2 regions of the Pedobacter sp. AC190 genome follow, and region 2 is predicted to be linked to the other one. Evidence: riboswitches for the same ligand, from Rfam matches in the RefSeq annotation. Region 2 holds a riboswitch; the other holds the start of a gene.
The links. A riboswitch is a leader RNA that binds a small molecule or an ion and turns the genes downstream of it on or off. The one in region 2 is predicted to bind cobalamin.
Positions count from the first base shown of each region.

Region 1: another riboswitch for cobalamin. It lies ahead of metE (5-methyltetrahydropteroyltriglutamate--homocysteine S-methyltransferase); the one in region 2 lies ahead of ACZZZI_RS16950 (TonB-dependent receptor plug domain-containing protein).

Region 1 covers NZ_OZ409824.1:2,273,354-2,281,556, reverse strand. The annotation lists gene ACZZZI_RS10050 (class I SAM-dependent methyltransferase) at 1-513, opposite strand, end outside; gene ACZZZI_RS10045 (acyl-CoA thioesterase) at 586-972, opposite strand; gene metE (5-methyltetrahydropteroyltriglutamate--homocysteine S-methyltransferase) at 1,052-3,385, opposite strand; cobalamin riboswitch at 3,583-3,784, opposite strand; gene ACZZZI_RS10035 (M14 family metallopeptidase) at 3,974-6,676, shown strand; gene ACZZZI_RS10030 (DsbA family oxidoreductase) at 6,774-7,490, shown strand; gene ACZZZI_RS10025 (DUF3820 family protein) at 7,593-7,811, opposite strand; gene mfd (transcription-repair coupling factor) at 7,811-8,203, opposite strand, start outside.
Region 2 covers NZ_OZ409824.1:3,839,902-3,848,104, forward strand. The annotation lists gene ACZZZI_RS16915 (acyltransferase family protein) at 1-258, shown strand, start outside; gene thrS (threonine--tRNA ligase) at 430-2,355, shown strand; gene infC (translation initiation factor IF-3) at 2,373-2,942, shown strand; gene rpmI (50S ribosomal protein L35) at 2,972-3,172, shown strand; gene rplT (50S ribosomal protein L20) at 3,248-3,592, shown strand; gene ACZZZI_RS16940 (YegP family protein) at 3,657-3,989, opposite strand; gene ACZZZI_RS16945 (serine hydrolase) at 4,096-5,343, opposite strand; cobalamin riboswitch at 5,448-5,641, shown strand; gene ACZZZI_RS16950 (TonB-dependent receptor plug domain-containing protein) at 5,740-7,602, shown strand; gene ACZZZI_RS16955 (DUF6580 family putative transport protein) at 7,673-8,203, shown strand, end outside.

The DNA.
Region 1 (8,203 bases), 1.6 Mb from region 2:
AAATTTAGTAAAAGGCAAGGTTTCCATAAAGCTTTTATCAGCAAAAGCAATAATTAACATACCCTTATATTTTAAAACGCGCTTAATTTCTTGGAGATATTGAATGGGATTTTGCCAGAAGTAAATGGTATTTACTGTAAATATTTTATCAAAGTAATCATCTTCAAAAGGTAATGTTGTGCCATTTGTAAGGAAGAAAGAGGCTTGCTTGTTGGTAATAAATGAAGCATTAATTTTCTCCGCCTCGGCAATAATTGTTTTAGAAATATCGGCTCCAAAATAAGTCAGGTTTTCTGCCTTATTAAAAATATCAGCGATATGAGCCGCGTTGCCATGTCCAAGCTCCAAAATAACATCATTCGGTTTGAGCAACAAAGCCTCTACAGCGCTTCTTGTCATTCCGATGTTACTAATGTTCATCATCTCTCCTGTTTTAACGCCGTACTCGCCATCAGGACAGCTCAATTGCCTGGCAATTTCCTTTAAGTGTTCTGCTGAAGGTTGATTTTCCATATTGCAATTTAACAAAATTGAAGAACAGAAAATTTATACTTTATCTATAAATCTTTATAAAATTATTAGCAATTATTTAATTACCTGTACAGGTTTCTTATTCTCATCAATTGCAACGAAAGTAAAATCGCCATGAACCGCTAATTCCCTACCTTCGGCATACATTTGCTCAATATAAATTTCTACATTAACTTTTAAGCTTGTATTGCCCACTTTGGTAACTTGTCCTATTAATTCAACAATTGTTCCTGCTGGAATCGATTTTTTAAAATCAATTCTATCGCTACTTACGGTAACCATTATTTGTCGGCTAAAACGAGTTGCAGTTATAAAAGCAACCTCATCCATCATGTGCATAGCTGTTCCTCCGAAAAGGGTATCGTAATGATTAGTTGTATTGGGGAAAACAGCTTTAAAAATACTGGTTTTCGAAGTTTCGATTCTTTGTTCTAGGGTCATGTTGATTTATATAAAATGCCACGGAAACACGGTTTTATAAAGAGAAACTATGTTTCTGCGCTTCCGTGGCAAAAATAATTTAATTAATCAAATTCTCTGCGGCTAAAACATTTTCAGTTTTTCGCATTTCTTTCGCCGCTTCAACCATCTCAATCAGTGCTTTTTTGGTTTCATCCCAACCGCGTGTTTTTAAGCCGCAATCAGGGTTTACCCAAAGCTGTTCTGATGGAATTACAGCCTTTGCTTTTTTAAGCAACGTAATCATTTCTTCGCGTTTGGGCACTCTTGGCGAATGAATATCATATACACCTGGACCAATCTCGTTAGGATATTTAAAATCTGCAAAAGCATCTAAAAGTTCCATTTGCGAACGTGATGTTTCAATTGTGATTACATCTGCATCCATATCGGCAATATTTTGAATAATATCGTTAAACTCAGAATAACACATGTGCGTATGAATCTGCGTTTCATCAGCTACACCTGCAGCAGAGATTTTGAAAGCATTAACAGCCCAATTTAAATATGCCTGCCAATCTGCTTTTCGCAAAGGCAACCCTTCTCTAATTGCAGGTTCATCAATCTGAATAATCTTAATTCCTGCTTTTTCCAGGTCGCAAACTTCATCACGAATGGACAAAGCAATTTGCATACATGTAACCGAACGCGGTTGATCGTTACGAACAAACGACCATTGCAAAATAGTAACTGGGCCCGTTAGCATGCCTTTCATGTATTTTGAAGTAAGCGATTGCGCATAGGCGGTCCATTTTACGGTCATAGCTTGTGGACGAGAAACATCGCCAAAAATAATTGGTGGTTTAACGCAGCGAGAGCCATAACTTTGCACCCAGCCGTTTTTAGAAAAAGCAAAGCCATCCAGCTGCTCTCCAAAATATTCAACCATATCGTTACGCTCAAATTCGCCATGAACCAATACATCCAAATCGATTTCTTCTTGCCATTTTACAGCTTTAGCGGTTTCTTCGGCAATTAAGGTATTGTATTCATCGGCCGAAAATGTTCCGTTTTTAAACTTTGCTCTCCAACTTCTAACTTCGGCTGTTTGCGGAAACGAACCAATCGTTGTGGTAGCATAAGCAGGTAATTTTAAAGCTTGTTGCTTAATTTTTCTTAAAGCGAACGGACTTAAACGATCCGCATCTCCTGCTTTAAGTTGTTCAACCCTTTGTTTAACTTCAGGATTATGAATTAGAACAGAGCTTTTGCGATTGGCTGTTGCTTTTTTATTGGCTTCGAATTTTTGCAGGGTAGATGCAGGGCTTCCGTTTGTGGCAAGTTTTTTTAGCGTTACAACTTCGGCAACTTTCTGTTTAGCAAAAGCTAACCATTGCTTAATCTCTGCCGAAAGATTTTGTTCGTTCGTTTCGTTGTCTAAATCAACAGGAGAATGAATTAGTGAACATGATGGTGCAACCCAAACACGTTCTTTACCTAATTTATCAACTGCCGAATTGATGATTTCTAAGGAGTTTTCAAAATCATTTTTCCAGATATTACGGCCATCAACTATACCAACAGAAAGAATTGTTTTTTCATTTAATGTAGAAATTATTTCGTCTAATTGATTTGGCGCTCTTACTAAATCAACATGTAAAACATCAATAGGTAAAGAAGTTGTTAAAGCTAAATTATTACCTAAGCCTTCGAAATAGGTAGCCAAAATAATTTTCAGTTTTGGAAACGATTTTCTGATTTGTTTGTAAGTATAATTGTAAGCTTCTTTTTCCTTTTCAGATAAATCAAGGGTTAAAAATGGCTCGTCGAACTGAATATATTCAACGCCTAGGGAATCTAACCGCGTTAAAATATCAAGATAAACAGGAAGCAGATTTCTAATTAAATCAATTTTTTCGAAACCAGCTTCTTTTTCTTTTCCAAGCAATAGGTAAGAAACAGGGCCGATTAAAACAGGTTTTGTTGTAATTCCTAACTGTTTGGCTTCATAAAACTCATCGATAATTTTTGTAGAGAAAAGTTTAAATGGCTGATCTTTGTAAAACTCAGGCACAATGTAATGGTAGTTGGTATCAAACCATTTTGTCATTTCCATCGCTACAACATCAAGGCCATCTTTTTGATAACCTCGGGCCATAGCGAAGTACAAATCAAGCTCAGAATTTCCTTTTCTTAAAATAACTTCGTTATATCTTTTTGGGATAGCGCCGAAAGTTAAAGAATGGTCTAAAACCTGGTCATAAAAAGAGAAATCATTAGAAGGAATAACATCAACTCCTACCTCTTTTTGTAGTTGCCAATTTTCTTGGCGAATGTTTTTTCCAACCTGAAGTACGTTTTTGTACCCGGTTTTGTCTGCCCAATAGTTTTCGCAGATTTTTTTTAGTTCTCGGTGGCTACCAATACGCGGGTAGCCCAGATTTTGCGTTAGCATTTCTTTTAAAGATTAAGTAAATAAATCGTTAAAAGCCCTTTAAGCTATATTTTACAATGATTTTTGATAAAAATAAAAGGAAAGGTTTGTGCACAAAAAATCTTCTTCGCAGCCGGAAGGCTCAAAGCAAAACCAAATAAAACGGTTAATTTTATTGTACAAATCAGACCTGACCAATTGCTCTTTAACGCGAAAGCATTGTCAATTCGATATTTGGCAGGTCTCCTGACTTATCCTCAAATTATCGCCTTCCCATTCCGTTACTGGTACAGTGGCATTATTGATAATTTGTTGTCTTTTTAAAAAAAGACAGGATTTACAGTTGCGCGACAGTTCGTGATTTACACACGATTCCCTTTTAATCTACAGCTAAGTAAAACCAATATCGGTTTGATGAAAAAATAAAGTTAAGAACTTACATCAAAGGCAAATGTATGCAATATGAAGCAGGAATTTTAACGAATTTAGGTTTTTTGTGATTTAACGGCCTTTTGAAAATAACCTTTAACTGTAACAAATTTACAGCAAGGATATTAACACCATATTTCTGTTATATATTTGATATCAACCAACCAAACTTTCCTGAATATGATAAAAAACTACTTTAAAAAGTTGTGCGTGGCTTTTTTAATCTTAAGTAGCACGCTTGCTATTGCACAAGAAATCCCTAGCCCTAAATCTCACTTTGGATTTAATATTGGAGATGATTACCAGCTTGCAACATATACCCAAACTGAGGCTTATTTTAAAAAACTAGCCGAAACTTCGAAAAGGGTTAAGCTTGTAGATATTGGTAAAACCGAAGAAGGCAGAACCCAATATATGATGATTATGTCGTCGCCTGAAAATCTAAAAAAATTAGATAGATATAAAGAGATTTCACAGCAACTGGCGCATGCCGAAATTACACCAGAACAAGCTAAAGCTCTGGCCCAAGAAGGTAAAGCAGTAGTTTGGATTGATGGTGGATTACATGCTAATGAAACTGTTGGCGCACATCAACTTATCCAAACCGCTTACGAATTTGCCTCGAAAACCGATCCAGAAACGTTAAGGATTTTAGATAATGTAATTATTCTGTTTACCCATGCAAATCCCGACGGACAAGAATTGGTGAGCAATTGGTATATGAGAGAAAAAGACCCTAAAAAAAGATCTTTATCTGGCTTGCCAAAACTATACGAAAAGTACGCAGGACATGATAACAACCGCGATTTCTTCATGTTAAATCTTAAAGAAACCCAAAATATGGGTCGTCAGCTTTTTGTAGAGTGGATACCACAAATTATGTACAATCACCACCAGGCAGGCCCTGCCGGAACAGTAGTAGCTGGCCCTCCATACCGTGATCCATTTAACTATGTTTTTGATGCAACCATTTTAACCAGCCTTGATGCTGTGGGTGCGGCAATGCATAATAGAATGAATGTGGAGAACAAAGCGGGATATACACAAAGAGGAGGTTCGGTATATTCTACATGGTATAATGGTGGTTTGCGTACCACAACTTATTTTCATAATATGGTTGGATTGTTGACTGAAATTATCGGTAGCCCAACGCCGTCTGATATTCCTCTAGTTCCATCAAGATTATTACCAAGCGGCGATTCTCCAAATCCAATTACGCCACGCAAATGGTATTTCAAAAACTCAATTGATTATTCTGTTTCGTTAAATTATGCAGTTTTAGGCTATGCACAACGTTACCACGATGAATTGTTGTATAATATTTATCAGATGGGTAAAAACTCAATTGATAGAGGAAAAAAGGACAATTGGTCTTTCTCGCCTAAAAAGATAGATGCTATAAATGCTGCTGCAAAAACCTCAACTTCTGAAGGAGCTAGCGAATTTGGACGAGGTAGAGGCATTATAAGCATGAAAGCTTTTGATACCGTGATGAAAGCGCCTTTGAACCGTGATCCAAGAGGCTATATTTTATCAGCTGATCAACCTGACTTTAATTCGGCTATTAAATTTTTAAACGCTTTAATTAGAACAGGAATTTTGGTTCAAAAAGCTACAGCACCATTTTCTGTTGCCGGTAAAAGTTATCCTGCTGGAAGCTATGTTGTAAAAACCGATCAGGCTTTTCGCCCTCATGTTTTAGATATGTTCGAACCACAAGATCACCCGAATGACTTTAAATATGAAGGTAGTGCTCCAACGCCTCCTTACGATGCTGCAGGCTGGACATTAGCCTATATGATGGATGTAAAATTCGATCGTTTACAAGATGACTTCAACGGACCTTTTGAGCGAATTCCTTTTGGTCAATTATTAAAGCCTGAGAACAAATTAACATCGGGATCGAGCTTTGTTTTGAGTGCTGCTCAAAATGATTCTTACACCGCTGTTAACGATCTTTTAAAAGCAAAAGCAGATGTTTATCGTTCAAATGAAAGTGGCGATTTCTACGTTTCTGCTTCTGGCAATGCAAAAAGTATTTTAGAGAAAGCGAATGTTAAAGTAAAATCGGCCGCTGCACCAAAAAATAAAACTAAAATAGCAGCAGGCAGAATTGCTCTTTGGGATACTTATGGTGGTTCTATGGCATCAGGTTGGGTACGTTGGATGATGGAGCAATACCACTACAATGCAACCGTAATTTATCCTCAAGATATCGATGCAGGCGATTTGAAATCAAAATATGACGTGATCGTATTTGTTGGTGGTGCAATTCCTGCATTGCCAAATGCTGGAGCAGCTGGAAGAGGAGGAGGTTTTAATGCACCAACACCACAAGATATTCCTGATGAATACAAAAAACAAACGGGAAGAATCACTGCAGATAAATCAATTCCACAGATTAAAAAATTCCTTGAAGAAGGTGGTAAAGTGGTAACCATTGGTTCGAGTACAAACCTGGCTTATCATTTACAGTTGCCTGTTCGTAATGCAATGGTCGAAATTGTTAACGGAACAGAAAAACGCTTACCAGATGAAAAATATTATGTTCCAGGTAGTGTGCTTAATGTTGAAGTAGACAGCAAGCAACAAGCAAATTGGGGTATGGAAAAAGAGGCTGATGTTTATTTTGATAACAGCCCTGTATTTAGGCTAACTGGCGATGCAATTGCTGCTGGAAAAATTAAACCTTTAATGTGGTTTAATTCTGCAACCCCTTTGCGTAGTGGCTGGGCTTGGGGGCAAGCTTATTTGCAAGATGGTGTAACAGCTTTCGAAGCTAATATAGGCAAAGGAAAACTTTATGCCTTTGGTCCTGAAATTGCTTTTAGAGCGCAAACGCATGGAACATTTAAGTTGATATTTAATCAGTTATATAAATAACAAAACAACATTTTATAAATCGGCCGCTATCCAAAAAGATAGCGGCTTTTTACTTTCTGCTTACTTTGCTTAAATCCAGATGGGGTAATTTTACATTATGAAAGTAGAAATTTGGTCGGATGTGATGTGTCCGTTTTGCTATATCGGTAAACGTCATTTTGAAAAAGCAATTGAAAAATTGCCATTTAAAAATGAAATTGAAGTAGATTGGAAAAGTTATCAGTTAAATCCTGAGTATCACAACACAAGCAACGAAACGGTTTACGATTACTTATCGAGAAGCAAGGGAATGCCGATTGAGCAAGCTAAACAGATGACGAAACAGGTTTCTGATATGGCTGCTAATGCCGGTTTAACTATCGATTTTGATAAAAATATTCCTGCAAATACTTTCGATGCACATCGGCTAATTCATTTGGCCGCAAAACATGGTTTGCAAGATTTAGCGGAAGAGAAGCTGTTTGAAGCTCACTTTGTGAACAGCAAAAACATTGGAGAATATAATGTTTTGGTTGAACTAGCTATCCAAATTGGTTTAGATAAATCCGAAGCAGAATCTGTTTTAAAAAGCGATCAGTTTGCTGAAGCTGTTCGATATGATGTTTACGAAAGCCAAAATTTGGGTATTCGTGGCGTACCTTATTTTGTAATGGATAGAAAGTATGGTGTTTCTGGCGCACAGCCAGTACAAGCCTTTACGGATGCGTTAACGCAAAGTTTTACAAAGTGGAAAGAAACTCAGCCTAAAACAACATTGACATCATTAAATAAAAACAACGATGCCATTTGTGATGAAAATGGCTGTGAGATATAGACTTCCGTCATTGCGAGGCACGAAGCAATTCTACAACGATCGCAAAAATATCAAAAGCATTAAGATTGCTTCGTGCCTCGCAATGACGACTTTGTGAAATAACTACCTATTCTGATTCTTCAATGGCGTTAGCAAATACTCCAATCCATTGACTCGAATTTCGAACATTGTTGCCATTAAATCACCTAATTTCCCTTTCGGGAAACCTTTATCTTTATACCAAAGCAAATAACTTTCTGGAATGTTGCAAATTAAATAGCCTTTGTATTTACCATAGGGCATCTGCATTTTAACTAAATCGAGCAATAAAGTTGGGTCCATTAATCGATTAATTCTAAAGTTTCAATGGCTTCTTCAACACTGCTAATGTTATCAAAGGCAATACGTAAAGTATTTTTAACCTCTTTTAAATTACACATTCGTGGATGATTTTGAGCAAAAGTTAAAATTTTGGTGAAAGTGTTCGAATCGAAATAGGCCGATTGTTTATCACTTAGAAAATAACCACGCAAACTGTTTTTCTTAAAACTTATTTTTTCGAAACCTAACTTTTTACCCAACCATTGTAGTCGCACAACGCTTAACATAGTTTTCACTTGCGGCGGAACAGGGCCGAAACGATCGGCTAAATGTTTTTCGAAAACAGCTAATTCGGCTTCGTCGCTTAGCTTAGAAAGTTCGGTATATAAGTTATATCGCTCGGTAATATTGGT
Region 2 (8,203 bases):
GCAACCTTAACATCATCATTCGAAAAGCTTTGTAAGTTATCGGGAGAAATTTCATATCCATTATATATGACGCATTATCCTTTCCTGTGGATTTTTCTAACTTATGTTACAACCACCAAGCCCGATATGTCTTTATTGAAATTGATAATTCCAGTTTCTGTAATCCTGCTTGTAGTTTTTGCTTATCTGGTTATGGTGTTTTTAGATATTCCTCTACGTAATTATTTAAAAAATAAGTGGCTAAAATTTAGGTCGTAAAATAATTATGGGTTTGGTTTAGTGATGATTTATTATAGGAAAACTTGCTTTTCAGTGGGAAAAACAGCATCTTTGCACAAAATAAAATCACTTTGTATGTGATTAAGAAATAACTTTTTTTTAAACCGTTCCGAAGTTTAGATAGAACAAGGAACAAAATCATAGTTGTAGATGATTAATATTACTTTACCTGACGGCTCAGTTCGTCAGTACGAAAAGGGCACATCTGCCCATCAAATTGCATTATCAATTTCTGAGGGTTTAGCAAGAAACGTTTTAGCAGCCGAAGTTAATAGCGAAGTTTGGGATTCAACACGTCCAATCGAAGCAGATTCTACTGTTAAACTTTTAACCTGGAATGATACAGCTGGAAAATCAGCTTTCTGGCATTCATCAGCTCACTTAATGGCTGAGGCTTTAGAAGCACTTTATCCAGGAACTAAATTTGGTATCGGACCAGCAATTGAAACTGGTTTCTACTATGATGTAGATTTTGGTGAGAAAGAATTTTCTTCGGATGATTTCAAAGCCATCGAAACTAAAATGATTGAATTGGCTAAGCAAAAAGAAACTTTTGTTAGAGAAAGTGTAAGCAAAGCTGATGCAATTAAATACTTTACCGAAAAAGGTGATGAGTACAAGCTTGATTTAATTGATGGCTTAGAAGACGGAAAAATTACTTTCTATACTCAAGGTCAGTTTACCGATTTATGTCGTGGTCCGCATATTCCAAATACTGGTTTTGTAAAAGCAGTAAAACTGATGAATGTTGCTGGCGCATATTGGAGAGGCGATGAAACTAAAAAACAGTTAACACGTATATATGGTGTAACTTTTCCAAAGGCTAGCGAGCTTACCGAATATCTTGCAATGATTGAGGAAGCAAAAAAACGCGATCACCGTAAACTTGGAAAAGAGTTGGAGTTATTTGCTTTTTCTGAAAAAGTAGGAATGGGTTTGCCTTTATGGTTACCCAAAGGAACTGCTTTACGTGAGCGTTTGGTTAATTTTTTAACTAAGGCACAAGCTAAAGCTGGTTATGAGCAGGTTGTTACGCCACATATTGGACACAAAAATCTGTACGTAACTTCTGGTCACTGGGAGAAATATGGTAAAGATTCATTTCAGCCAATAAAAACTCCACAAGAAGGAGAGGAGTTCTTCTTAAAACCAATGAACTGCCCGCACCACTGCGAGATTTATAAAACAAAACCACGTTCTTATAAAGATTTACCAGTTCGTTTTGCAGAGTTTGGTACAGTTTATCGTTACGAACAAAGTGGTGAATTACATGGTTTAACTCGTGTACGTGGCTTTACTCAAGATGATGCACACTTATTCTGCATGCCAGAACAAGTTAAAGAAGAATTTAAAAAAGTTATCGATTTAGTGCTTTATGTATTTAAATCTTTAGGTTTTGAAAACTATACTGCTCAAATTTCGTTAAGAGATCCAGAGAACAAGTCGAAATATATTGGTTCTGATGAAAACTGGCGATTATCTGAAAATGCAATTATAGAAGCTGCAGCAGAAAAAGGATTAAATACAGTTGTAGAATATGGTGAAGCGGCTTTTTATGGTCCGAAGCTAGATTTTATGGTTAAAGATGCTTTAGGTAGAAAATGGCAGTTAGGAACTATTCAGGTAGATTACAACTTACCAGAGCGTTTCGAATTAGAATATACTGGTAGCGATAATCAAAAGCATAGACCAGTAATGATTCACCGTGCTCCATTTGGCTCTTTAGAAAGATTTATTGCTGTTTTAATTGAACATTGCGCAGGAAACTTCCCATTATGGTTAAGTCCAGAGCAATTTACAATCCTTCCTATTTCAGAAAAATATGAAGAATATGCAAAAAAAGTTTTAGATGAACTAAATAATTCCGATATTCGCGGGCTGATTGACTTTCGTGATGAGAAAATCGGTCGTAAAATACGCGACGCGGAGGTTAAAAAAATCCCTTACATGCTCATTATCGGTGATAAAGAGATGGCCGAAGGAAAAGTTTCGGTTAGAAAACATGGCGAAGGCGATTTAGGTGAAATGACGTTGGAGGAATTCAACAATTTATTAAGAAAAGAAATAACAGTTTAAATTAAAATAGTACACATTTGGCATTAGGAAGACCAGGATTTAACAGGGGACCACGTCCACCTTTTAAGAAAAAAGAAGCAGAGCATAACATTAATCAGTACATAAAATCGCCCGAAGTGCGTTTAGCTGGCGATAATGTTGAACCAGGGATTTATCCTTTGGCGAAAGCTTTGGCACTTGCTGATGAACTGGAATTGGATTTGGTAGAGATTTCTCCAAACGCTGTTCCTCCAGTTTGTAGAATTATTGATTATAGCAAGTTTGTTTACGAGCAAAAGAAAAAGCAGAAAGAGATTAAATCAAACGCTAAGCAAACAGTTATTAAGGAGATTCGTTTCGGTCCTAATACAAATGATCACGATTTCCAGTTTAAACTTAAACACGCAATAAGCTTTTTAGAGAACGGTGAAAAAGTTAGAGCTTATGTGCATTTTAAAGGTAGAGCAATTGTTTATAAGGAGCAGGGAGAGATTTTATTATTAAAATTTGCCCAGGCTTTGGAAGATGTAGGAAAAGTAGAGTTATTACCTAAGTTAGAAGGTAAACGTATGTTCCTAACAGTTGCGCCTAAAGTAGCAAAAAAATAAAAATAGGTTTATAAATTAAAAAACAGGTTATGCCAAAAATGAAAACCAATTCCAGTGCTAAAAAGCGTTTTTCGCTTACTGGAACAGGTAAAATCAAAAGAAACAACGCATACAAAAGTCACATCTTAACCAAGATGAGCACTAAACGTAAACGTGCACTAGGAAATGCTAGCATGGTAACAGCAGCAGATACTGGTAACGTTAAGCGTATGCTTTGTATCGGAAAGTAATTTATTAATTCACCAGGTATCAGGCTTTAAGTTTCCGATTAAACGGAACGCCGCTTGCCAAAAAACAACAACAACATGCCACGTTCGGTAAACGCAGTAGCTTCGAGAAGAAGAAGAAAGAAAATCCTTAATATGGCCAAAGGCTATTGGGGAGCAAGAAGTAAAGTTTATACTGTTGCTAAAAACACAGTAGAAAAAGGTTTGCAATATGCATACCGTGACCGTAAGGTTAAGAAAAGAGAATTCCGCGGATTATGGATCCAACGTATTAATGCAGGTGCTCGTCAGCACGGTATTTCTTACTCTCAATTAATCGGTAAACTAGCTTCAAAAGAAATCGGTTTAAACCGTAAAGTATTAGCTGATTTAGCAATGAATCATCCTGAGGCTTTCAAAGCTGTAATTGATGCAGTAAAATAGAAATTTTCGCTTCGGCGATTATAATATTAAAAAAGTCCTGATGCAAATCAGGACTTTTTTGTTTTTAAAGTGTTTGATCATCTATTGTTGCATCGGGAGCGTTGCTCTGAACAGATTCTATTCCATTATCTCTCGAACTTTCACTTTCATACATCTGGCTTGAGCCGATTATTTGTCCGTTGGTAGCCTTCAAATTAAAGTAAGATTTCCCGTTGCTTGATTTTTTCTTTTCGAATTTTGTTTCATCCTGCGAGTTTTTTCTTACAGATTCGATTCCGTTTTCGCAACTTGGCTTTGCAGAATAGCCTTCGCTCGATAAAATAACCTGACCATTTCCAGCTACTAAATTAAATTGAAATTCTCCGTTTGTTCTTTTACTAATTACAAATTTTCCCATTACTGAATTATTAAGTTAAAAATTAATTATTACTATTTTAAGGGGACGATTTGAATTAAATTTACAAAATATTTAAAATTTTGTAAGTCAATTTTTATTAATTTTTTTATTTATAATCCATTTTAAATTTGGCCAAATTAGCTTTGTTACTTTTTGTTCTTTTCAATTCTGCTTCATAAATACTTCTACCTAAATTTTTCATAAAAGGGTAACAAACAGTTTCATATTCGTATTTATTATCATTAAAAATTCCATCATCGTTACTTTGAATAACAGCTGTTAAAAAATATTCAACACCGTTTTTAAAATCTATGAAGTAAGAATTATCGATTATGTAGCCATAGCTATCTCCATATTTATTATATATTCTAATATTAGGATCTAATTCAACATTCTTTTCTCGTCCGTAATACAGCATTTTCGCATAAGTTGGCCAAAATTCTTTTTCATCGTATTTTGGAAAATTACTTTCAGTAGGTAATTTACTCATATAGGTATAGATCAATTTATAGTCAGCCTTAGTTAAATCATATCTTTCTAAAGCTGGGAATGCTTCAGGTAGAATAAGTTTTTGCATCAACTTTTGCTGATCGTTAATGGGAAACGCATTTTTGTTCTCCAGACTGAAAGGCTTATTGACCAATTTATCCGCACTATCTAAATAGCCTTTTCCCATTATGGTGTTCGTTAAAACCAAATCATATTCCTTTGGATCGTATTGCGCTTGCTGACTGTAAACAAGTTTGTTGCCATTGTAAAACTTAATAGGATTTGTATGTTTTGCATTTTCACCTGCATCACCGATGGCCAAACGATTTAATATTCTACTGTTTATTAAGCCATTTTTCTTCAATTTCTCATTCAATTCTGCCCGTCCGATAAACTCAAACAAACGGTTAAAAGCATCGTTATCACTGGTTAAAAGAATTTTCTTAATATAATGCTCTATAGATGGTAGCCCATTTTTTGAAGAAGTATCTTTAAATACTTTTGTTTGACCTTTAAAAGCACTGTCGGTAATCATGGTACTTTTAACTGTAATTCCTGAACTTTTTAAGCGATTCACTTTCTCTAATGCAAAAATTACAGCTGCGAGTTTTACGGTACTGGCAGGATAGAAGTAATGTTGTGGATTTAAATTATAACTGTAACTTTTAAAGCTCGGTTTATTTTTCATATCGCGATTAACCTGTGTATAAAGTATTTGAACCTGATTATGATCTGGACGATTTAAGATGTTGCTAAAGAATTCTGGTTTAGCTTGCATTAATTTTTTTAGAAAAACAGTATCTGTTTGCTGTGCCATAGTAGATAAACTCATTACAGAAAATGCCAAAAGGAAGATATATTTCATAGCTCGGGTTTGATAATAAAGTTAAAATAATCATTTCTTAATCGTTTATTAAAATAGAATAAAAAGCTTTTCGCAATAGTGTTTGCTGTTTCAGCTTTAATGTCTACTTTTGCAGCGCTTTTGGTTTCTGGCTTTACAACCAGAATTAAAAGGGAATGCAGTGTAATTCTGCAACTGTCCCGCAGCTGTAAGCTCTATAACGTTTTTTCATTCAAAAAGCCACTGTTTCAATTCTGATTCGGGAAGGCAGTAAAAAACGGGAGCAAGTCAGAAGACCTGCCTTAGCGTATAATTTCATAGCTTTCGGGGATTGAAGCTAGGATTGAGGTACTTAACGTTTTTCGTATTTTCATTTCCTTTCCTAATCTGTTGGCTGTGGGCAAAACTCACAATCAAATGAACAAAAAAAGAATTTTAATTGCTGCAGGCCTGGGGCTTGTTCAATTAACAGTTAGTCAATCGGCTAATGCACAAGACAGTTTACAACTAAAAGATGTTGTAATCACTGCAACAAAAAATGATCAGAAACAATCTCAGACTGGTAAAGTTGTAACCATTATCAGTAAAGAAGTTTTAGAGCGTAGTCATGGTAAATCTTTGCCCGAGCTAATTAGCGAGCAAGCAGGAATTATTGTAGCAGGTTCGAGTAGCAATCCAGGTTTAAACAAATCGGTATTTTTCCGTGGGGCAGGTAGCGCTTATGCGGTTGTTTTAATCGATGGAATTGTACAAAATGATCCATCAGGAAACGGTGGTGCGTTCGATTTACGCTTATTATCTATTGATCAAATCGACCATATTGAAATTTTAAGAGGCGGTCAATCGACCATTTATGGTTCTGATGCAGTTGCTGGTGTAATTAATATCATCACTAAAAAAGGCGGACCAAAAGGCAATACCATTTACGGAGTTGCCAGTATTGGTAGTTACGAAACTTTAAAAGGAACTATTGGTTTAAATGGTGGTGTTGATGGTTTTACTTATAATGTTAACTACACTCAGAATAAAACAAACGGCATTTCTGAAGCGGCTAATCCAGTAGGAAACAATGCAGAGTTTGATAAAGATGGATTCAGAACTGGTGCCTTAAATGCAAATTTCGGAATCAAATTGGATAAGCATTTTTCAGTAAATCCATTTGTGCGTTATTATTATGGAAACTATAGTTTTGATGGTGGTGCTTTTGTAGATGCTGGAAATTATTCTATTTTGAAAAATGTTGCTGCAGGTACAAACGCTAAATATGAATTTGCAACAGGAAAAGTAACATTAAACTACAGTTACGAAAGCACTTCGAACGATTCGCATAGCTCTTTTCCTAGTTTTTCTCAAGGAAAAATCTCTATCGTAGATGTATTTTACAACCAAAAACTAAACGATAAGTTAGATTTATTGGTGGGTATTGATAACCGAGTAATGAAACTTTCATCGGCAGCTACAGCACCTAAAGCAAATATATTTGCGGCTTATAGTTCATTGTTTTTGCATGATTTAAGTGTTTTTAACTTAGAGGTTGGTGGTAGATACAATAAACACGAACAATATGGTGAAAACTATACGTATTCAATTACGCCAAGCATAAACATTATTAAAGAAGTAAAGTTATTTGGTACAGTTTCAACAGCTTTCAAAGTGCCTACTTTGAATATGTTATTCGGTCAATTCGGTGCAAATTTAGATTTGAAACCAGAAAAATCTCAAAATTACGAAGCTGGTGTAAACTTCAGCTTTGCTGATGAAAAATTCACTTTAAGAGTAGCTGGTTTTAAACGCGATTTGAAAGATGCAATTATTTATGCTTTTCCAGCAGGTTATGTTAACCAAGTTAGCCAAAAAACTAAAGGTTTTGAGGTTGAACCAGCAATTAAATTCGGTAAATTTAACTTAAATGGCTATTATGCTTATGTTGAAGGAAATGAATTTAACTTCGTTGATAATGCAATTGCAGATTATCTTTTCCGCAGACCGAAAAATACTTTCGGCATAACTGCTGGTGTACAGGCAACTACCGATTTATATGTTAGTGCTAATTATCGTTATTTCGGTAGTCGTACTGATGGTAACTTTAGCACATACACTGTTGATACTTTACCTGCTTACAAATTATTAAGTGCTTATGCAGAATATTCGTTAGCTAATAAACGTGTTAAAATATTTTTCGATGCTAAAAACATATTAAACGAAAAATACAATGAAATTATCGGCTATAACAGCTTGGGTTTCAATTTTAATACAGGCGTAAGTTTTAATATCCGCTAATAAAAAATTAACTTTGTAATAAGGCATTAAATTTAATATTTAGTGCCTTATACTAAATACTTGAAATAACATGGCTCACTTAAAATTTAACCCACGTACAATATTGTTATTATTAATGATATTGGTGCTCACGGGCTTCCGCTTACTGGTAACATTTAATTCAGATGAATTAAAGTTTGCTAATTTCTCATCAATTGGTGCGGTTGCGCTTTTTGGTGGTGCTTACTTTAAGGATAATTTAAAGGCATTTGCTTTTCCGTTGTTAAGTTTATTTTTAAGCGATTTTGTTTTATCGACAACCATTTTTAGTAAATACAGCAGTGGGTTTTTATATGAAGGCTGGTACGTAGTTTACTTTGCATTTGCATTAATGGTTTTAGTTGGAAGATTAATGCTTAAAAACATAACTATTGCAAATTTTTTAGCTTCGACTTTAACTATTGTATTAATTCATTGGATTGTAACCGATTTCCCGATCTGGTTTAGAAACTCATCTTATACACAAGATTTAGCAGGTTTTTGGTTATGCTTGGAAAGAGCAATTCCGTTCGAAGTTAGGTTTTTAGAAGGGACGGTAATTTATGGCGCAATTCTTTTCGGA